Linked DNA regions of Candidatus Kuenenia stuttgartiensis. The protein of the gene in region 3 interacts with the protein of the main gene of each other region in a pairwise test. Links are inferred from orthologs where the notes say so. Each region holds a gene or a part of one and is shown on either strand. Other genes may lie near its edges. The genes, in order: KSMBR1_RS16615, KSMBR1_RS09730 and lpdA.

Region 1 (7,527 bases), 190 kb from region 3 along the record:
TCATCCTCCCAGATATTAAAACAAAGGGTACCTCCTTTGGGCATGGCATCCAATGCATTAGTGATAATATTCAATACTACTTCCCGTAATTCTGAAGGATTGCCTTTTATATCCCTGACTTTTTTAAGTCCATCAGTGTTTATGCGATACTTTATCCCTGTCCCCTGAGCCATATCCTGCCACCTGGGACTGAGGAATCTCACAACATGCCTTGTCAGTTCAGCCAGATCAACCGGCACATAACCGGGGGAATCTTCGTTCTTTTTGGTAAATTCATTTAATCTTCTAACAATCTCAGCCCCGTCTTTTACGTATTTGTGAACTATCTTAAGAGAGTCCAGCAGCATCTTCCGGCCTTTATTCTGTCTCATTAACATCTGTATATTGCCGTCAATAGCCGCAAGGATATTATTCACCTCATGTGCAACACCGGAAGTAATTGTTCCGAGGGCCTGCATTTTTTTCGAATGTAAAAGCTCTTTCTCCATGCGTTTTCGTGCAGTAATATCCTGAAAAGTAACAACCGCTCCGATATTTTTATTATTTTTATATATCGGGTATGACCGATACTCTACAGGGAAAAACGATCCATCGGCACGCCATGCAATATCATCAATGACGTGAATACTTTCGCCTTTCTGGTACGCCTGAAAAACATTACATTCCTCAATGGGATACGGCATGCCGTCCCGGTGGGTATGATGAATCATTTTATGCATTTGATTTCCTATAAGCTGATGCGGGGTCTCATATCCAAGCAATTTAACGCAAGCAGTATTTGCAAACGTGCATATGCCCTGCTCGTCTATACCATAAATACCTTCCCCTGTGGAGTTAAGTAACAGTTGGATTTTTTCATTACTTTCCTCAAGCGCAGCTATCGCCTTCTTACGTTCAGTAAGGTCTTCCACCGTTATCATGTAAAAATCAGGTTCCTCTCCTGTTTGCCAAAAGGGCGATACCGTCATGTTCACCCACACAGTATCCCCATTCTCGTGAAAAAACCACACTTCCATAATAAATTCATGAATCGTACCGTCAATTAATTTTTGTTTGTTTACTAAAACTGCCTGCCGGTCATCAGGATGGACAAGCGGTGCGTTACTCATAATTTCATTGTATTTTTTATTAACTAAAATATAATTGCCAGTCTTTACTTCCTGAAGCGCAAAACCCACTGCAGCCTGATCAAACATTACGCGAAAACGCTTTTCACTTTCCTGCAGGGCGGATTCAGTCTTTTTCCGTTCTTGCGATTCCATTGCCAGTTCAATATGCTGTTTTCCCAGCCTTTCAGCATATTCCCCGGCATCCTGTTTGAGAAGTGCATTCATTTTTTTAAGTTCTATCTCCATTTCCTTGCGCTGTGTAATATCCGTCGAAATCCCGCACACCCCGTAAGGGACGTCATTTGAAGCATATAACGGAAATTTTATTGATAGATAGGTGTGAGGGACGTCATCATGGAGAACAATTTCTTCAAATTCCATAGGAGTTTTCGACTCAAGCACTTTTTGATCGGTCTTATGTAATGCCTCCGCCATCTCCCGTGGGAATATATCGTAAACTGTTTTCCCTTTTATCGTATCCCCGGTAATGTGAAACACCTTTTCATATTGCTTATTAATAAACAGGTGCTTACCCTCAATATCTTTTATGTAAATGCACGCTGCGGCATTATCAAACACTGCTTGTAATTGACTCTGACTTTGTTGCAGTTCGTTTTCCGCCTGAAGCCGTTTAATGATTTCATCTTCCAGGCTTTTGTTTGCCCTTTTCAAGTCCTCTGTCACCTCAATCATGCACTCATTTGTCATATCCAGTTCAGCCTGGATGGCGGCAGACATTTCTCTTTCAATAAGGTATTTCTTGTGGTAATCAATACTATTTTTATGAAACTGTTTGGTGTTTATGCCTGATTCATCATTATTAATGCTTATTCCATTTGAATTCGGTGCGTGCAGGCTATTTTTAAATATATTGCCCTCTATTTCAAACGGCAGCATAATCTGCTTTATCGCGGGATTGATGGCGAGAAATGATTTTGCGGTATTTTTACGAATTAACTCTTTGGAAAAGATGATAATCGCATAGACATTGCCTGAAGAAAATTTTCCACCAAACCCGACAACTGATTTTATGGAATGGGTATTCACAAAATTTGTTTGATCCGGAATTGACATCATGTCTCCCGCATCTTCAATACAATATAACCCATAATTTTTATGTTGGTCATTTTTGAGGAAATCTATTCCCGCATTTACTTCACAAAGAGGATATTCTCCTATTTGCGTTAAAAGCGCAGCGATCATAGGATATTTGTGAGACAATTGCGGTTCATCCATGGGAAAGGCAATATGATTTCCGGATTTTTTTCTATCACACCATGCATCCAAATCGCCGCATGTCCCTAATAAAGTCAAATACCTGCTTTGTGAAACTATTGATTTCGTTGTTACCTTGTTTTGTATATATGACTGAACATCATCCGGAAGTTCCTGGTAAAAACATGATTTAAAAACGTGTACTAATGCAAAAGAACTGCTTCCGTTACCGGTAACAAATGAATTGTAAAAAAGCTTTGTTGCCTCCTGAACCGATTCTTCCATAAACGCATGTCCACTACATTTATCTTTAATGTTTTTGGAGAATTTCGTTATTTCAACTGCCGATAATTGGCTGAGATTTATATGCATACAATTGCCCTCGTAATACTATATGGTGACGTATTTTCTATGAAAACTATTTCGGTTTGGAAGATGTTTGCATAATGATTTGTAATCCTTTCATATATTTCTTTTAAATCAACCGTTGTATTCAATAGGCTTTGCAGGGATGCGACCTTTATCCCGTCAATTCCGCATGGGGTTATATATTCAAAAGGAGACAGGTCATTATTAACATTGAGTGAAAAACCATGCATCGTATAACCCGTGGCAATCCTGACGCCTATAAAACCTATCTTGGCATTATCTGCCCAAACGCCGGTATATTCTTTTCTCCTGTCTACGGTTATCCCATAATCAGATACTACTTGTATCATTACCTCTTCAAGCATTCTCAGATATTCATAATAATCATTCGTATAAGAACGCATTTTTAAGATAGGATACCCTACTACCTGTCCAGGTCCGTGATACGTGGCAAGACCGCCCCTGTCTGTTTTGTAAACAGCAATGCCGATTTTCTCATAGCACATTTTATTTGAAATAAGATTTGATTCTTTATATCTGCGGCCATAGGTGAAGGTAGGAGGATGCTGGAGAAGGAGCAGGCAATCTTCTATTTTTCCAGAGGTCCTTAGCTCTAACAGCGTTTTTTGCAACTCCCAGGCTTCACCATACTCCACCATATCCGCCAGGAGGATTAGGCTTTTTCTGTTCATATAGAGATTCTCCCCACGTCTCCAATATATCTTTTACCTTATGAAGAAATGCATCGGCATGCGCACCATCCATTACCCGATGGTCAAAAGAAAGACTCAGATATACCATTGACCGGACGGCAATGGCGTCAGCATCACCGAGAATAACCGGCCTTTTTACCACAGCCCCAACGCCTAGTATTGCAGACTGGGGTTGCAATATCAAGGGAGTCCCAAACAGGCTGCCATTGACGCCGTAATTTGTAATAGTGAATGTCCCGCCCCGGACGTCATCCGGTTTCAATTTTTTTGAGCGGGCATTTACTGCTATTTCCTGAATTTCCCGTGCTAATTGAAACATATCTTTTTTATCCGCATCCTTAATAACGGGAACAACCAGCCCATCCTCAAGGGCAACGGCAATGCCCAGATTAATATAATTCTTCTGCAAAATGCCGTTATCCGTCCACGATGAATTCAAGGCGACATGTTCTTTTAAAGCCTGTACGACTGCAAATGCAATAAAAGGGAGATAGGTAAGATGTATGCCTTCCCTTTTCATCGCTTCTCTATTCAGTTCGCGATATTTTGTCACAGGCGTCATATCCACTTCAAATACAGTAGTTACAAGCGCCGCTGTTTGTCTGCTTAGCGCCATCCTTTCCGCCGTTATTTTGCGTTTTGGATGCAACGGAATAAGCGTCTCACGCTCCGCTTCTTTGACAATTTTTTCTTTTGAAGCAGTAATCTCCCGCTTTGAAGAGATATATTCCATTATATCCTTTTTGGTTACCCTGCCAAATTCGCCCGAACCTTTTATTTCCGTCAAACTGACGTTATATTCCTTTGCCAGTTTTTTTACTAAAGGAGAATATCTTTTTTCATGCATTTCACGTTCACCGACAATTGCCGCCGTTTCAGATATTTCAATCCTCTCTTTCTCTTCCTGCTCCTTCTTCACTGTTCCGGCCTGCGCCTTTATTTCGCCCTCTTCAATTTGAGCAATAACGGTTTGAACCGCCAGGACAGCGCCTTCTTTGTAAAGAATCTTCTTTATGATACCGGCAGACGGCGAAGGTATTTCCGTATCAATTTTATCCGTGCTGATTTCTACCAGCGGCTGTTCCTTCTCAACGTAATCACCCTCGTTAACCAGCCATTTAAGAATGGTGCCTTCCGCGACGCTTTCTCCCATTTGCGGCATGATTATATCAACGGTCATATATATTTCTCCAAATTAATAACGTATTATTTTATCTATAGTATTTACCACATCTTTTGTTTGCGGGATAAATGCTTCTTCCATTAAAGGGCTGTATGGTACCGGGGTATCCGGGGCAGCAATGCGAATGACCGGGGCATCCAAATCATCAAAACAATATTCGGAAATCAATGCGGATACCTCGGCGCCAACGCCGCCCGTCTTTGTCTGTTCATGCAGAATGATCACCTTGTTTGTCTTTTTAACGGACTCGTAAATTGTTTTTTTATCCAGTGGCAGGAGTGTTCTCAAATCGACAATTTCAACAGAAACACCTTTCGTCTTCACTTCGTTTGCCGCTTCAATAGCCGTATGCACCATTGCTCCATACGTAATAACCGATACATCCGTGCCTTCCTGAACCACCTTTGCCATACCAATCGGTACGATGTAATCATCTTCCGGAACCGTATCTTTTATCCGCCGGTAAAGGTACTTATGCTCACAATAGAGCACGGGGTCATTGTCTCGGATGGCTGCCTTTAATAAACCCTTTGCGTCATACACACTCGACGGTGCCACAATTTTTAATCCCGGTACATTAAAAAAATATCCCTCAATACACTGTGAGTGAAATGCCCCGCCATGTATATTGCCGCCATAAGGTGCGCGGACAACCATAGGCACGGCGGTGCCCATGCGATAATGAAACTTTGCCGCCACGTTTATCAACTGGTCAAAAGCACAGGAAATAAAATCAGCAAACTGCATTTCAACAATCGGTCGCATACCTACGAGGGCTGCGCCAATTGCGGCTCCGGTAAACCCTGATTCCGATAAAGGGGTATCCAGCACCCGCCACTCTCCGTATTTCTCATAAAACCCTTCCGTTGCCCGAAACGCCCCGCCATATACCCCTACGTCTTCACCCAAAACAAACACGCCTGGGTCGCGGGACATCTCTTCATCCATGGCTTCCCTTATTGCTTCAAGATAGGTAATTTGTCCCATCCATGCCTCCTTTTTTACATTTGCATATATTTTATTAAAGGTGTTTTCACACATCGACAATTGGTTCTGCAGGAATAGCGAATCATGCTATATTATAATCAAACAGATAAGGGTGGCACGAACAAACTCCGTTTGTCCGTGCTGTTTAAAAATCAGAGATCTGACCTCTGGTAACACTTTAGTTTTTTGAAAAATGTACTACCTATAAGCTCCGTAGGAGCAGCCTGTTTGTAGCAAAATAGGATATTATAACAGAGATTAGCTCTGTTAGGAGCGACCTGTCTCTTGTAAATCCATATAAACAGGTCTACCTGAATACGGACAGGCCGCTCCTACGGAGCTATTTACCTTATTAAATTTTATTGCGCTACAAACAGACCGCCCCTAACAGGGCTACATGGTATTTTTTCTATCCCGGGAATTTTTCAAAAAACTAAAGTGTTACGACTTCTGACTTCTACTTGCTATAGATTCATAGATTCATTTTTTCTTCCTGCAAGCTACACGTCATAACCGCTTGCCTGACCACACAACCCTGCCGACAATCACAATATCACCATTCTCTATCTGAGCCGTTTTTGCTTCAATGGGTTTATAGGTAGCATTGTCGCACAGCAGATGAAGACTACCGCCTGGAAGGCGCTGCACTCGTTTAATGAACGCTGCCGCACCTTCGGTACGCAAGAGATACAATCCATCCCGGTCCAGCACATTATTTTTTTTGTCAACGATGACAACATCACCGTTTTTTAACGTAGGTTCCATGGAATCATCTTTTACATGAAATAAATAAAGCTTCGCTTTATTCGCACCGAATTCAGACATTAACCAATCGTTTTTAAACGCCATAAATCCCGCAGCATGTTCCGGTTCTTTTGCCTTTTCCTCCGAAAATATTTTGGCGTTATATATAGGGATACTCACATAATCACTCGTTTTTTCCTGCTCTCCTTTAATAAGCCAGTCAATGGATACCTGGTTTAAGAGGCAAAAACGGACGAGCAATTCGGAGGGGATTTCATTTTGTTTTTTGAAGGAAAGAAATGCCTGTGCTGTTATTTCAAGGCTTCTTGCCAAATCATCTTCCGATTTGGTATTCAGCACTTCCTTCAGCCGTTCTGTAACCTCTGAAAATTTTATATTATACATTTCTCAGTTTCCAAAAATTTAATACAGCATCCTAAGCCGGTATAGCCAGAACTAAAAAAAACGAAAACAGTCCTCAGTCTGCAATCTTCAATTTGCCGACTGCCGACTGTAGAGTGTCGACTGCCAACTGCATAAGAGACCATTAAATCTTTTGCCAAAAAGCACGCACTGACGAATGGAAGTGTGCGAAGAAATTACTAATAAGTACTAAGACCATTCCTATCTTGTTTCTACCGATGTCGCATAAACACCTTTCAGGCCGTCAGCGGGGTCGGGATACGGGCTCTCTTCTGCAAATGCCTCCGCTTCATCTATTTCCTTTTTTACCCTGGAGTCAATGCCGTCAAGTTCCTCTTTACCTGCTATATTCTTTTCCGTCAAATACCTTTCCATATTTGTGATAGGGTCCTTCTTCTTCCACTCTTCCAGCAATTCCCTTGGCACATATTTGGCACTGTCATGTTCCGAATGACCATGCATCCGCATGGTTTTACACTCTATAAACGTAGGGCCTCCTCCATTCCTCGCAACTTCATATGCCTCCTTTGCAGCCATGTAAACCTCAACAACATTGTTGCCATCCACAATTTTGCCGGGCATGCCGTATGCGGCAGCACGTTCTGCGACGTCTTTGATATTCATTTGCAACCGCAGCGGCGTCGAATATGCGTACTGATTATTATTACAGAAGAAAACAATGGGCAATTTTCTCACAGAAGCAAAATTCATCCCCTCGTGAAAATCACCGCGGCTTGTGCCCCCATCACCGGTACACGCAGCCACAACCTTCTTCTCTCCGCGT
Region 2 (7,601 bases), 1.6 Mb from region 3 along the record:
CTGCGAGATAAAGGATGATGAGGTTAGATATATTCTGAGGCGCAATCCGGTAAGGGCGGAAGAGATGTCAAAGACCCGTGTATCAAAATTACAGAGTATAGAGAAATACATCGTGAAGAAGAACAGTTATCTGAAGGAACATCCTAAGTCGTCAGTATCGAAGGCCCTGGAAACAACAAGGGAAAGGCTAACGAGATTGAAACTTGATGGGTGGGTGCAGATAAAAGAAGAGGATAGGACGCTAAAGATAGAGAGAGCTGAGGAAGCATTAAAGGAGGCATCATACCTTGATGGTTGTTACGCAATCAAGACTGATCTTGAGGAGAACGAGGCGGATACCAATCTGGTACATGAACGATACAAGGATTTAACGGAAGTGGAGAAGGCGTTTCGGGACTGTAAGACGGTGAATTTGGAGGTTCGTCCGGTGTATGTAAGAAAGGAGGATAGTACACGGGGACATGTGTTTGTGGTAATGCTTGCGTACATGATAATTCGAAGGCTGCGCAGAGCGTGGAAGAATTTTGACTTGACGGTAGAGGAAGGTCTCGCACAATTGACGACCATTTGTTCGATGGAAGTAACAATCAAAGGCCAAAAAGCTAGTTGCCAGAAGATCCCGCGTCCGCGGCAACAATCACATGAATTATTAGAGGCATTACAGATAAAGTTGCCAGAAGTATTGCCAAGCCGGAACATACGGGTAGTCACTAGAAAAAAGCTTGCTGTTCGGCGTAAAAGCCAATAAATATAAGGCTTTTACGGCACTTTTGTTTTTTGACTTGGGGTGAACATCCGCTTGAATGTGTGTAAATTCATGGAGCGAGCATTCAAAATTATTCATTATAACTTGAACCCACCCCTTACCCTTCCCAAGAGGGGACTCCAAGTATTCTCCTCTTGGAAGGGGTAAGGAATGGGTAATGAGTTAGTTTATGGCTATGAAAAATTGCTGCTGAAATTTACAAAAAATCGGGAATGCACCCTATTGGAATCGTTGAGATCAAGTATAGAATTAGGGGAATTTGGACAGACTCAACGAGCAAAGCCAGAGTGTTTGGGGTCAAACCTACTACTAAATCTTAACTCGATTTTCTCACAAACAGGTGAATCTCTCCTTCTTCTTCGTTTATCTCTAAAAGCTCATTTCCCGTGCTATTGCACCACGAAACAATGTCTTTTTTAATTCCTTCATCTGTAGCGATTATCTCAAGTATTTTGCCCGGCGCTATTTCGTTCATCTTGCCTGCGGTTTTAAAAATGGGCATCGGACACATAAGTCCGTAACAATCGAGTGTTTCATCCGCTTTCATTGCTATGAATCCTCTCTTTATTATTGCATAAAACGCAATGCGTTAATTTGGCCGGAAATCGGGTTCATGGTGGTGATGCTCTTCGTGTGAATGCCCCTTCTTTTTCTCCAGGCCTTTTCCAGTTGTTTTCTTAAGGTAGTCATCGATAGCGGCTTCAATTGCTTCTTCTGCCAATACAGAACAATGCATTTTTGCCGGCGGCAAGCCATCCAATGCTTCTGCAACTGCTTTATTGGTAAGCCGCAACGCTTCGTCAAGCGTTTTTCCTATAATCATTTCTGTAGAAATACTGCTAGTTGCAATAGCCGCCCCGCAGCCGAATGTTTTAAACTTTGCGTCAACTATTACATTATCCTTCACCTTAATGGACATCTTCATGATATCGCCGCATGCAGGGTTTCCCACCTCGCCAACGCCATCTGCCTCAGCAACTTCTCCTACATTACGCGGATTTGCAAAATGATCCATTACCTTTGCGCTATATTGCATATATATACCTCCTTATTATTATTTTCTGTTATTTCTGCTGGTACAATGGGGACATCTGTCGAAGACGTTCCACAATGGGAGGCATTTTTTCAAGGACACATTCAACGTCTTCTTCCGTATTCTCCCTCCCGATACTAAAAAGTACCGTACCCTGAGCCAGCGCAGGGTCTACGCCTGTCGCCATTATTACATGTGACGCCTTCAAAGAGCGTGAAGTGCATGCGGAACCGCTTGAAATTGCAATGCCCTGCATATCCAGAAACAACAGCACCGATTCACCTTCAATAAATTCTATGCACACGCTCAGATTTCCCGGAAGCTTGTTTGTCAAATGCCCGTTTATATGGATATGGCTGATTTTTCCCAACAACCCGTCGTGCAGCATGTCTCTTAATTTCTGTATCTGTTTTGTTCGTTGCGGCATTTCGCTCTTTGCCAATTCAGCCGCTTTTCCCATACCAACAATGCCGATAACATTTTCCGTTCCAGCCCTTCTGCCACCTTCCTGCACCCCGCCTTCTATCAAGGGAAGAAGCCTTACCCCTTCTCTCACATAAAGCGCACCAGTTCCTGACGGGCCATAAAATTGGTTTGCAGACATGCTTAACACGTCAACCGCCACATCTGCAACATCTATAGGAATATTTCCTGCTGCGGCAACGGCATCTGTATGGAAAATAATGTCCTTTGCCTTAACAACCGCCGAAATTTCTCTGATCGGTTCGATTGTCCCGATTTCGCCATTGGCAAACAGTATCGAGACCAATATCGTTGTCGGTTTAATCGCATTTTTTACATCGTCAGGATTTACCAATCCATACTTATCAACCGGCAAACAGGTAATTTCATATCCTGATTTCTCCAGGGATTTCAGGGGATTAAGTACGGAAAAATGTTCTATTGCAGAGGTAATAATATGATTACCTTTCTTTTTGTTTGCGGCAGAGATGCCTTTTATTGCAAAATTATTTGCCTCCGTTCCGCTTGAGGTAAAAATAATTTCGTTTGCTTTTGCGTTAATAAGATTTGCCACACTCTCACGCGCACTTCGTATTGCATCGCTTGTAAATCTTCCAAACTGATGTATATTGGAAGGGTTGCCATACCCTTCTTTTAAAAATGGGATAATTGCATCTATCACCTGTGGATGCATTGGCGTTCCCGCGGCATTATCCATGTAAAGTTTTTCCATTATACCTTCCTTCTTTTCATCCTAAGTTACTTTTTCCAATTTCGCATATGCCAGCATGAGATTCTTTGTTCCGCCGACATTAAAACTCACTTTAACACTTGCCTTCTCATTGCTTCCCTGCATTTCCAGGACCCTTCCGATGCCAAACACAGGATGCCGTACCACCTCGCCGTTTAAAAAAGTCCGGACATTTCCGGAGGGAAATACGTCACTTTCTGATAACACATCGCAGGCTTCCACTGCGTCGTTTTCCCATGAATTACTCTTCCCCTGATATTCGTAAGAAAAATGGTTTTCCGTCTTATCCAGCCTATCCATGCAGTCAGCATGTATTTCATCTAAAAACCGGGATGCTACACATGGTATCAATTGACCGTATCTCATCCTCCTTTTTGTGTACGTAAGAAAAAGCCTTTTCATCGCCCGGGTTATGCCCACATAGCACAACCGCCGTTCTTCTTCAATTTCTTCCTCTGAAATCCGCGATTCTGAATGAGGCAATAAACCCTCTTCCATACCGGAAATAAACACGACAGGAAATTCCAGCCCCTTCGCCGTATGCAATGTCATAAGCGTCACCGCTTCCGCCATGTCTTCAACCGTATCCAAATCGGAAATAAGCGCCACTTCCTCTAAAAAACCCTGCAAAGAACCGTCAGTATGGTTTGCATCATATTCATGGGCAGCATTCACCAATTCTTCCACATTCGCTATGCGGTCCTCAGACTCTTTTTCTTCAGATTTTCTGAGAAAATGGATATACCCTGTTTTGTCAATTATGCTTTTAAGTGTTTTTTCCACTGACGTCTCCGGCATATGGCGCAAGACCATAATTAGTTCATAAAACCTTTTTATTGCCGCGGCAGATTTGCCGGTGACTTCATGAATTGCATCCACAATCCCAATGGCGTTGAATAGTGTTGACTCCCGGCTCTCAGCCCATTCTTTTATTTTCTTAACTGTAGTAGTTCCAATACCGCGGGCCGGCGTATTAATCGCACGTTCTAACGCCGAGTCATCGCATGGATTTACGCATAATCTAATATACGCCAGTATATCTTTTATCTCCTTTCGCCGGTAAAATTCGACGCCGCCAACTATTACATAGGGAATCCCGGCATTTCTGAGTGCTATTTCCAGCGTCCTGGATTGGGCATTGGTACGATAAAACAGGGCTATCTCCGTATATTTTATTCCATTTCCGCGCAGCGCCCTGATTGTTTTTGCGATTTCTTCCGCCTCGCTATGTTCATTCTCGCAATGTATTGTCTTTATCTTTTCCCCATGTTCATTTTCCGTCCAGATTTCTTTCTGCTTCCTGTATTTATTTTTTTGAATAACACTCGATGCCGCCAGCAGGATGTTCTTTGTCGAACGATAATTTTGCTCCAGTAGCACGACCCTGGCGTCGGGATAGTCTTTTTCAAAATCCATTATGTTTCTTAAATCCGCACCGCGCCAGCCGTAAATCGACTGGTCAGGGTCTCCCGTCACACAAATATTTTTGTATTTCTGTGCTAGCAGCCGTGAAATAGCATATTGAACAAAATTAGTATCCTGATATTCATCGATGAGGATATATTTAAACCGTTCCTGATATGAAGACAATACATCCGGGCGTATTTTTAAAAGTTCAACCGTCTTTATGAGAAGGTCATCAAAGTCCAGAGCATTGCCGGATTTTAGCATGGTATCATATTTTTTATAAATTTTTGCAACCATTTGGTGATAAATATCTGACGCTGTTGCAGCGAATCGTTCATGGTCGATAAGTTTGTTCTTGGCATTGCTGATGGAACTTATAATACTCCTCGGCTTCCAGTGGGCGGTATCAATCTCTAAATCGGCCATGATGGATTTAATCCTGTTCAATTGATCCACCGTATCGTAAATGGTAAAATCTTTTGAATAACCAAGCAATTCTATATCTTTTCTTAAAATTCTTGAGCACATCTTGTGGAATGTGGAGACCCACATTCCTTTATGAGAGGAAAATTTTTTCACCCTTTCAGCCATTTCATTTGCCGCCTTATTGGTAAATGTTATGGCCAATATATTGTATGGGGAAATACCTTCCGACATTAAATAGCCGATACGCCGTGTGATTACCCGTGTTTTTCCGCTACCCGCGCCCGCAACAATCAAAAGAGGACCGTCAATATGGGTAATCGCTTCACGCTGTTTGTCCGTAACATCTTCTAAAAATTTCATTTGTATTTTTCCGCAATTAAACTTGCTATCGCCTTTTTATCGTCTAAAACGAGTTCCCGGTAATAAATAATCTTAAAATCCATGAAAAAATACAGCAGCTCATTCGGTTTTAATAAATATTCTTTGTTCTTAGGCCCGTCAAAACCGCGTTCAGCATTCTCAACAGTAAAGGTCTCGTACATGATCATTCCCCCGACCTTGAGAGAGTCCTTTATTTGAGGAATGAGATCCCTTTGTAAGTAGTAAAAACAGGTTATTGCATCATAGGAATTTTTGGGCAATTTATAGTCTTTCAAATCCGCTACAAATGCATTAATGCGGACATTGTTTTCTTTTGCCAGATTTTTTGCCTTTTCAATGGCGACGGCAGAAACATCGCAGCAGTCCACCTCGAACCCGTTTTTTGCCAAAAAAACGGCATTGCGGCCTTCGCCCGTTGCAACATCCAATGCTTTTCCTTTGGGTAAAAGACTAATATGTTCCTTTAAAAATGCGGTAGGCTCCCTGCCAAAAATATATTCCTCCGTCTTATATCTGCTATCCCAAAACAATTTATCCTGGTCACCTGCAAATAATACAGTTACACATATTAAAAAAAACATTATAAACAAAAAACCAAGATAAAAACTATTATATTTTATGATCTTCAGCATTTTTGGATGCATTCGGGGATGGGTTTTAAGAAATTTATTTGCGGTTTATCTGTAGAAAATACTTACAGGGAAAATTTGTTGGGTTTTTGTCTTTTGAATCCACAACTGATTTAAATATGAACTATGAATGTTCCGTTTTCTGTTTTGTCTGTGATCTTTGACGGAAATAAAATTTAAGAGGAATTTCCGGGAATGCCAGTTTGCGGCGAAGCTGATTACCAAGGTATCGTTCATAATTATTATCAAAAAGTGTGGGGTCATTTACAAATATTACAAATGTAGGGGGGGCGACACTTATTTGAGTACAGTAATATATCCTCGGTGTTTTTGACTTTCTTTGCCCGGGACGTTGCAACTTCAGGGCATCTTCTACCACCTTATTTAACTCCGACGTTGAAACCCTTGTATTGGCCTGCTCATAAAGATCCATCGCAAGGTGAATCATCTCGGCAACGTGATCGTTGTTTTTGGCGCTAATAAATGAAATAGGGACAAATGAAAGACCCGGCAGGCTTTTATTTATATACTCATGATATTCTTCTGTTTCAATGCCCTTAACCAAATCCCATTTGTTAATAACGATCACACATGGTTTTCTTTCCAGGTCGATGTACGCCCCTAACTTCTTATCTACATCTGAGATTTTGAGGGTTGCATCAATCAGGAACAATACCACATCTGCCCGCCGGATAGACCTTTCCGCACGAGCCATGCTGTAAAATTCGATAGAATCTTTTACCTGGCTTTTTTTGCGTACACCGGCGGTATCTATTGCTAAAAACTGTTTATTATCCATTTCAAATTTCACGTCAATTGAATCCCTTGTCGTTCCAGGCACCTCGCTTACAATGACACGTTGCTTTCTGGCAAGGGTATTAATTAAAGTGGATTTTCCCGCATTTCGCTTCCCTACTATTGCCATTTTCATAATAGGTACGGAATCTGTATTGTCGTAAGGTTCCTGGAGAGGAAAAAGAGAAATGATTTTGTCAAGCAAGTCCGACCTGCCATATCCTTCTATTGCAGAAACCGGGTGTGGTTCTCCAAAACCCAGTTCGTTAAATTCGCCCATTGAATGCTCAAATTTCGGTGTATCGACCTTATTTGCGATAAGGATTACTTCCTTTTTTACATGCCGTAATCTTTCTGCGACAATTCTATCTAAAGGCGTGACGCCTTCGCGTACATCAACAACAAAAAGAACAACATCCGCCGCCGCAAGCGCTACTTCTATCTGCATCTCAATATCTTCTGTAAGGCCGTCTGAATCTGTTATCCCCATGCCGCCAGTATCAACCAACTCAAACACACAATCCTTATGGCGTATTTCGGTTGATACCCGGTCTCTGGTTACACCGGAGGTAGGTTCAACAATAGATATTCTCCGTCGGGAAAAACAATTAAACAACGCAGATTTTCCCACGTTTGGCCTTCCGACAATTACTGCTACCGGTATTTGCATTTTTACCCCAAATTGATTGCTATTAAATTAGGTTTGGTTTTAAAAGACCTGTCACAATTATTTATTGTGTCACGGCTCCATCAAACAGTGTGGAAGGAAATGCATTTGATGCTCTGCATGAATTGAATTGGCAAGGCAATACGATTATTCCTTAAATTGGTCACTCCGGACATCATCATTGTGTGTATTTTCGGAAAGTTTCTTTATATCATCATTTTTAATATCAGTCGTCAGTTCATTCCGGCTGTTATTTTCCAAATACACATCGGTAACATTGGTAC
Region 3 (7,410 bases):
CAATGAGAATGTAGATTGGAAGGCGATATTGCAAGCTCATTATGAGGCCACGGAAGAGCGTGTGAAGGAGAATAGTTTGGTTTTGGTAGCGCAAGATACTACGACTCTGAATTATAGCACACATCCGAATACGCAGGGGTTAGGACCGATAGGTACTAAGAGTAAAAAAGTTCGTGGACTGATGGTGCATGATACGATGGCGTTTACTGAAAGTGGCACACCCTTGGGACTTCTGAATGTGCAATGCTGGGCGCGGGACGGAATAGGCAGCAAACATGAACGACACAAGAAGCCTATCGAAGAGAAGGAAAGCTGGAAATGGGTGGAGAGTTACCATGCAGTATCGCAAGTACAGAAACGCTGTCGAAACAAATCTTTGCTGGTGGTTGTGGCAGATCGTGAGGCCGATATTCACGAGGTATTCGCTGAGCAGTATAATACGCCTGATGGCGCTCAGTTGCTGATCCGTGCAGAACGTTCGCGCAATAGAACGGTTGTTGATGATAAAGAATCATGCGAGTTTTTGTGGACTAAACTGGAACAGCAACCGGTTATAGGTACCCGCGAAATATTGATACCTCCGAGTGAGAAACGCTCCGCACGTCAGGCAATACTTATGGTACGAACGGTGCCTGTTACGCTACGCCCACCTATGCTAAAAAAGAATATGCCTGCGGTCAGGGTGTGGGCGGTGCTGGCGCAGGAAGTCAATCCGCCTATCGGAATTGATGGGTTAGAATGGATGCTGTTAACTACAGTTGCGGTTAAGCATGAAAAAGATGCTTACGAACGTTTGGAATGGTATGCTCGCCGATGGGGTATTGAGTGTTATCATCGTATTATCAAGAGCGGTTGTCGTGTCGAGTCCCGGCAGTTGGAGAGTGCCCGTCGTCTGTGCAACGCTTTGGCCATTGATATGATTATAGCTTGGCGTATCCATTACCTGACTACTTTAGGACAAGAAACACCTGATGTCCCTTGTACTGTCTACTTCAGCGATTCTGAATGGAAAGCATTGACAACTTTTGCGAACAAGGTCAAGGAGCCTCCTGATTTACCTCCAAGCCTCAATGATGCCGTGCGGCTTTTAGGTAAACTTGGCGGTCATCTGGGTCGCCGTGGTGATGGCCATCCCGGAAGTGAAGTACTTTGGCGAGGCATGTCACGTTTGGCTGATATTGAAGTTGCTTACGAACTTTACACCACTTAGCCTTCAGCTCAATTGGCCGTACAACTACGGTGCTCTTGAAATTTGTGGGTAAAGATTAGTTTCAAGAGAGAGCGATGGGTGCCAAGCGTTTATGTCAAGCATCTCAAGAGTAGTTAAAAAATCAGGTTCTTCTGCATTCAGGCAAAGATATTGTATCACCGCCGCATCCGAGACCATGATGGCACAGTAAGTTTTTCATACACCATCCTTTCTGGCACAGATACTACGTCAGTGTAAATGTTTTGACAATAGGAAAGATCAGGAGTTGCAAAGAAAAACCTTCTTGAAATCCTTAGTGTAGTGTTCATGAGTAGTTATTCAACAGCGTTGCATATAGGTTTATCAACTATTGAATGAGCGGCCTCGAATAAAGCCTCTGATAGAGTAGGGTGAGGGAATATAGCATTTGATACTTCCTGAACCGTACCTTCTAAAATAGAGTTAAGCGAAAGTCCCCACATCCATTCTCCGACGTGATGACCTATTGCATGCACTCCAAGAATTTCACCATATTTTTCTTCCGAAACAATTTTAACAAAACCATCCAATGATTCTCCTTCAATTATTGCCATACTGTTCGCGGCAAAAGGAAATTTTCCGATTTTCACCTTGTAACCCATTTCCTCCGCCTCTTTTTGTGTAAGACCAATACTCGCTACCTGCGGAAAACTGTAAACAACTCTTGGGATATTTTTACGGTTTATGATGTGCATATCTTTCCCTGTAAGATGCGTTACTGACAAGATGCCTTCATTTATTGCTTTATGCGCAAGAAGCGGCGCTCCCGTAATATCGCCTATTGCATAAACCCCTCTCTGGCTTGTTTCCATGCCTTCATTCGTCCTTAAATATTGTCCGTCAAAATTTAACGACATTTCTTCTATCCCGATATTATCCAGCAGAGGTACTCTTCCGGCAGCCAGTAATAACAAATCCGCATGTAAAAATTCTCTATTACCGGAAATATCGTTAACACCTTTAATCTCTAATTTAACGCCATTCTCTATTTCTACTTTTTCCAAAGAGGTTTGGGTCAAAACATTTACCCCTCTACGTATAAGCAGGTTTTTCACAGTTCCGTTGATTTCTTTATCTTCGGAAGGTAGTATATCTTCCAAAAGTTCCAAAACCGTAACCTCTGTCCCAAATGCATTAAAAAGACAGGCAAATTCAATCCCAACCGCACCTCCACCGACAATAATTATCGATTTTGGAATTTCTTCCCGCAATAGAATATCATCGCTGGTAAGTACATATTTTTTATCATAAGGTATGTTTTTTGGAATGAAAGGAGCAGAACCCGTGGCAAGTATAATATTTTTTACCTTTATTCGGTTTGTTTCTATACCATCGCTGACTATTGAAACTTCCTGATTAGATATGATACGCCCTTCGGCGCTGAAGACATCGACACCATTTTTTTTTAAAAGGGACTGAACTCCCTGAAACAAGCGTTTAACAACATATTCTTTGCGCCGATGTATTAGAGGATAATCGACATTCAAACTGCCGGTAGTGATTCCATATTCACCTGCATTAGCAAACTTTCTGTAAAGTTCCGCAGAGTACAACAGCGTTTTTGTGGGAATACAACCCTTATGCAGACATGTGCCGCCAACTTTCTCTTTTTCGATTAAAGCAGTTTTTAAGCCGGACTGAGCGGCTTTTATTGCCGCAACATAACCGGCAGGCCCACCTCCAATGATTGCAAGATCAAAGGCAGAGTTGCTCACAGGCAATTATTCCTCCTTTTTCCATGCAAATAGTATCACAAAGATAAGGGCTATTGTAACAATCAGAATAAATTTTGGGCTTACATCCGGAATAATTGATTTTTCCATAGATAAAGACAATAATTTGCCTATCATTTCATATCTCCTTTCCTACACGTTTACTTTGTATTAAATATCCAAAAATACCTTGTTTTTATGTGGTGATGCTTTCTACCAGTGGTTTCTTCGATACAGACACAGAATTTGATTTATAATAATCTTTATAATAATCGCCGGAATCATATAATAATCTTAAATTTTCCAATACCTGATCGAATACCTGTTGCCAGTCAGAACCTACCCGAAAAGCAAACATGGAATTTCTGGGATTGTTCGTCGTTTTAATAGAATTTCTAAAACGTTTTCTCAAATTATCTCCTGCATAGATATGATCATAAACATATTGCATTCCTTCTATAAAATCCTCCAATGTCATATCCACCAACCGATGGACAACATGTGCTGTATCATAATATTCCCAATCATCCGGATAGTTTTTCCTGAATATTCTCTTTTCCGAATCCAACCTTTTATACAACTGCGTTTTTGGAAAAGGACAGTTAATGCCGAAAGTCAAAATGTCTATGTTATTTTCCAATATAAAATCGGTCATCCTTTTAAAAGAATCTTTACCGTCTCCGTCAGCCCCAAAAACCACCGAACCCCAGGTGACCAAACCCGCATCATGTATTTTCTGAATACAATCATAATAGCTCTCTGTGCCCAGCTTTAAATTTACCTGTTTATTCATTTTTTCTAAAACGGTTTCATTGGTCGACTCTATGCCCATAAGCATGCCAAAACAACCGCTTTTCGCCATATAATCTAATGTTTCCTTATCCTGCGAAATATTTAAAGCAGTAAACCCTAGCCAATCTTTTTGAAGATTACGCTCAACCATGCCTTTAAAAAGATTTCTCGCTCTTTCATTTGACCGCTTCCCATGTCCGTAAAAATTATCTTCTGCCAGCATGAGTCCCTTATAATCAGTCGCCGCTAACTCTTCCAACACATCTTCATAAGGTCTTTCCCTGAATTTTCTTCCCTGAAATGTAGGAACACTGCAAAAATCACAATAATTCGGGCACCCCTTCGTAGTTACAATAGAAGAAAACTTATAATTATATTTCTTCCTCAGAAACTCTCTGTCAGGGAAAACCCTTTTCATCAAATTCAACGGCGGTAAACCACCATCGTAAACCTTCTTTAACTTTCCTGCTTCAAAGTCTTTTATTACCCGTGGCCAGACTTCCTCTGCCTCACCAATAAAAACAGTGTCCACGTACTTTGAAGCCTCTTCAGGCATTACAGACGCATGTATCCCTCCCATTATTACGGTCATACCTTTCCTTTTACATGCAGTAGCAATCTTGTATGCCCTGGGAGATTGGTAGGTCACTGATGTAATACAAACAAGGTCCACCGGCGCGAAAGTAAGTTCGCCATTATCATCAATTGCCAGTTCGATATTTTCATCAATAACATCAAATTCCCAATCACCAGGCGTAAGGGCCTTAATATAAGCAAGGTTTAACGGCATCTGAACAATTACCGTAATACTCTCTTCTCCATGCCTCCCGGGCTTATGTGGATTAATGAGCATCATTTTTTTCATATTTTTACCTCCAATTCTTCAAAATTAAATTAGCAACACTCCATCCCGAAGAAACAACAGCACATATGCCAGGGCCAGGTCTTGTCCAATGGCCTGCCAAATAAAGGCCGCTAATTGGTGTTGTCGGCGAAAGCCTTTGTTCCCATATTTGATCAACGCTTACTGCCCAGCCATAAGCTGCCCCATTGGTATTTAATGTGTAACGCTCCAGGGTTTTAGGAGTAGCCACCTCTATTATTTCTATATGTTTTTTTATATCAGGTAAATAACTTTCTAGTCTCTCCAAAGTACTTGAAACTATATTTTGTTTGAGCAATTCCCAATCCGTCACATTTTTATAAAATTCTTCCTTCTTATACACTACTATGGAGATTATTTGTTTATTTTGAGGGGAAAGGGCCTGGCATATACTGGTTGGAACAGATATATACATCCACTCACTATCAATAGAGTCAAAATTTGAGCCGGATAAATAAAATCCTCTTTTTAAAGTATTTAAATCTATCCCTTTTCCAATTCCCAGATACAAGAGAAAAAAAGAACAGCTTTCCTTCATTCCTTCAATGTTTTTAAGGTACACCGCATCTACATCATTTTCATCATTCAACAAATGATAAAACGTCTGTCTTGCATCTATATTCGACACAACAACGCTCGAATGTATCTCTTTGTCATCATTTAATTTAACACCGTTAACGGAGGGTCCTTTCTTTAAGATTTTTTTGACTTTGGATGATAACATAACGTGTCCGCCAAAATCAATAAATTTCCTAAAAATTGCATTTGCAAACTCTTGCGTTCCGCCTTTTGGGAAAAAGGCGCCATCTTTAAGATAATTTATCATCATTTGAGACATGGCAATCGCAGATGCTTTCGACGGCGCTAAACCTACATAACCCCACTGCCCAGAAAGAACCATCTTTAACTCACTATCATCAAAAAAATGATCGAGCATCATTCCATAAGTCATGTCTTTGTATTTTTCTATAATCTGACTTTTTTCATTATGAAATGTAGCACGATAAAGCCTTATAAAGTCTTGAAAGAACCACTTAATATTGTCCTTTTCATGTGGATACCTTTTCTGTAAACGTAATAAATATTCGTCTAAGTCGGCAGGAATTTCAATGCTGAATGTTGGAAAAATCAGATTATCCATGGGATCTAAGTGGTAAAAATCCATCTCTATCCCGAGCATTTTAAAACAACGCCCAACAACACTCCATTTACCACAACCACCGATGTGATGAACAGCAGCATCAAAAAGAAATCCTTTTCTTTTAAACGAAGTACAATATCCGCCTGGAATAAAATGCTGTTCAATAAGAAGTGCCTTTTTCCCGCTTTTAGCAAGAAATGCGGCACAAATAAGGCCTGCGATACCCGCTCCAATTACAATTACATCGTAAGAAGGATATAATGTATCGATTTTCGTGGATTGAATATGTGGCTTGATAGGCTTGGTCGATGACATGAAACTTATTTAAACTTTGATACTATCAGGGAAGAGCTATTTCCTAAACGTGAGGATGAATTTATAAGGACATTTTTTACCGGAACAGTCGCCGCTCTTTCAACAACCAAACCTAGGTCGCATTCCGGATCAGGTTCCTTATAATTAATTGTCGGAGGAATAGTATGCGTGTTAAGAGACATCACCGCCGCCACTGTCTGTAAAGCCCCTGATGCGTCAAGACATTCACCTGTCATTGATTTGATAGCAGTCACTGGAATAAGTTTCGCGCGCATACCAAATACTTCTTTTAAAGCCCTTACCTCCATTGCATCGCCATATACTCCGGAATATGCATTAGCAGATATGCAGGAAATATCATGAAGCGTTAATTTTGCATCTTCTAAAGCGCTTCGGATAGCCCTTATGCTGCCGTCTGTCTGGTATTCTTTACTGGTGGACATCTTAGGATCAAAGGCTGTTCCATAACCCCTTACTTCCGCGTAAATATTTGCATTCCTCTTTAACGCATCCTCTAAAGTTTCGAGTATAACCAGCGCAGAGGCTTCTCCCAGGACCATGCCATTACGTCTCTTATCAAAAGGCGCACTAATTTCAAGGGTACCGCTATTACTCCCCGCCAAGATTTTTGAACTATGCGCTCCCCAAAAAATGTCATGGCCTAATCCATAAACTCCTCCTGCAATTACCGCCTTTACCCTTCCCATTCGCAGAAAATCAGATGCATATATAATAGCGTCAATGCTGCTCGTTACCCCGTTAGAAATTGTTGTACTTAAACCTGTTGCCTTGCAAAAAATCGACGCCCGGCTGGCAGGTGCGTTTATTACCGTATTAGGAAAGTCCATCGGATTTACATAGTTTGGACCCTCTCTAAGTGATTGAAAATCAAAAGAACTTATACTGTCAATACTGCCATAAGTAGAGCCTACAACGATGCCTAATTCATCTTCATTGTAAGTATTATTCTCAAGATTAGCATCCTTAATCGCCAGACACGTAGCCGAAGATACCAGAAGGGACGTTCTGTCGATATGGCGAATACCCTTCTTCCCCAAATAAATTTTAGGGTCAAAATCCGTGATCTCTCCTGCCTGTTTACTATTAAAATGAGTTACATCAAATAACGTTACCGGTTTAATCCCGGATACCCCGTTTATTAAATTTTGCCAAAAGTCCTCTTTCGTTTCTCCAAGAGGGGAGATGACAGATATTCCTGTAATTACAATCCTCGTATCGCCCATTTATAAACCTCTTATTTTATACGCTTCAACTTTGGAAATATCGTTCTTAAATATAATTATTTCAATTATTTTTAAAATAAATTTTCTTTACAAAC

The links.
Region 1: the proteins of lpdA (region 3) and KSMBR1_RS16615 interact in binary tests that used the Escherichia coli proteins (3 or more experiments, as listed by UniProt). The link is inferred for Candidatus Kuenenia stuttgartiensis from one-to-one orthologs.
Region 2: the proteins of lpdA (region 3) and KSMBR1_RS09730 interact in binary tests that used the Escherichia coli proteins (3 or more experiments, as listed by UniProt). The link is inferred for Candidatus Kuenenia stuttgartiensis from one-to-one orthologs.

Annotation. Positions count from the first base shown.
Region 1 is NZ_LT934425.1:3,562,690-3,570,216, reverse strand. What follows is about bases 2,462-5,387. They hold KSMBR1_RS16615 (dihydrolipoamide acetyltransferase family protein), read right to left. Parts: upstream 4,587-5,387; coding sequence 3,336-4,586; downstream 2,462-3,335. Other genes in these bases: KSMBR1_RS16610 (alpha-ketoacid dehydrogenase subunit beta), read right to left, coding at 4,602-5,387; lipB (lipoyl(octanoyl) transferase LipB), read right to left, coding at 2,687-3,385; KSMBR1_RS16625 (PAS domain-containing hybrid sensor histidine kinase/response regulator), read right to left, coding at 2,462-2,696. In the rest of the region: more of KSMBR1_RS16625, read right to left, coding at 1-2,461; more of KSMBR1_RS16610, read right to left, coding at 5,388-5,576; KSMBR1_RS16605 (LexA family transcriptional regulator), read right to left, coding at 6,084-6,725; KSMBR1_RS16600 (thiamine pyrophosphate-dependent dehydrogenase E1 component subunit alpha), read right to left, coding at 6,945-7,527. UniProt on the Escherichia coli protein: E2 component of the 2-oxoglutarate dehydrogenase (OGDH) complex which catalyzes the second step in the conversion of 2-oxoglutarate to succinyl-CoA and CO(2).
Region 2 is NZ_LT934425.1:2,119,813-2,127,413, reverse strand. The notes cover bases 2,611-5,610. They hold KSMBR1_RS09730 (ATP-dependent helicase), read right to left. Parts: upstream 5,206-5,610; coding sequence 3,016-5,205; downstream 2,611-3,015. Other genes in these bases: KSMBR1_RS09725 (class I SAM-dependent methyltransferase), read right to left, coding at 5,202-5,610; KSMBR1_RS09735 (cysteine desulfurase family protein), read right to left, coding at 2,611-2,994. Also shown: KSMBR1_RS09750 (IS1634 family transposase), read left to right, coding at 1-748; KSMBR1_RS09745 (sulfurtransferase TusA family protein), read right to left, coding at 1,083-1,313; Fe-S cluster assembly scaffold protein NifU, read right to left, coding at 1,356-1,802; more of KSMBR1_RS09735, read right to left, coding at 1,831-2,610; more of KSMBR1_RS09725, read right to left, coding at 5,611-5,756; ribosome biogenesis GTPase Der, read right to left, coding at 5,980-7,320; KSMBR1_RS09715 (hypothetical protein), read right to left, coding at 7,465-7,601. UniProt on the Escherichia coli protein: A helicase with DNA-dependent ATPase activity. Unwinds DNA duplexes with 3'-5' polarity. Translocates on single-stranded DNA with 3'-5' polarity. Initiates unwinding more efficiently from a nicked substrate than double-stranded DNA.
Region 3 is NZ_LT934425.1:3,748,752-3,756,161, reverse strand. The notes cover bases 735-3,543. They hold lpdA (dihydrolipoyl dehydrogenase), read right to left. Parts: upstream 2,944-3,543; coding sequence 1,525-2,943; downstream 735-1,524. Other genes in these bases: KSMBR1_RS17455 (B12-binding domain-containing radical SAM protein), read right to left, coding at 3,137-3,543; KSMBR1_RS22765 (hypothetical protein), read right to left, coding at 2,950-3,078; KSMBR1_RS17465 (IS4 family transposase), read left to right, coding at 735-1,210. Outside these bases: more of KSMBR1_RS17465, read left to right, coding at 1-734; more of KSMBR1_RS17455, read right to left, coding at 3,544-4,597; KSMBR1_RS17450 (phytoene desaturase family protein), read right to left, coding at 4,602-6,071; KSMBR1_RS17445 (beta-ketoacyl-[acyl-carrier-protein] synthase family protein), read right to left, coding at 6,077-7,315. UniProt on the Escherichia coli protein: Lipoamide dehydrogenase is a component of the glycine cleavage system as well as of the alpha-ketoacid dehydrogenase complexes.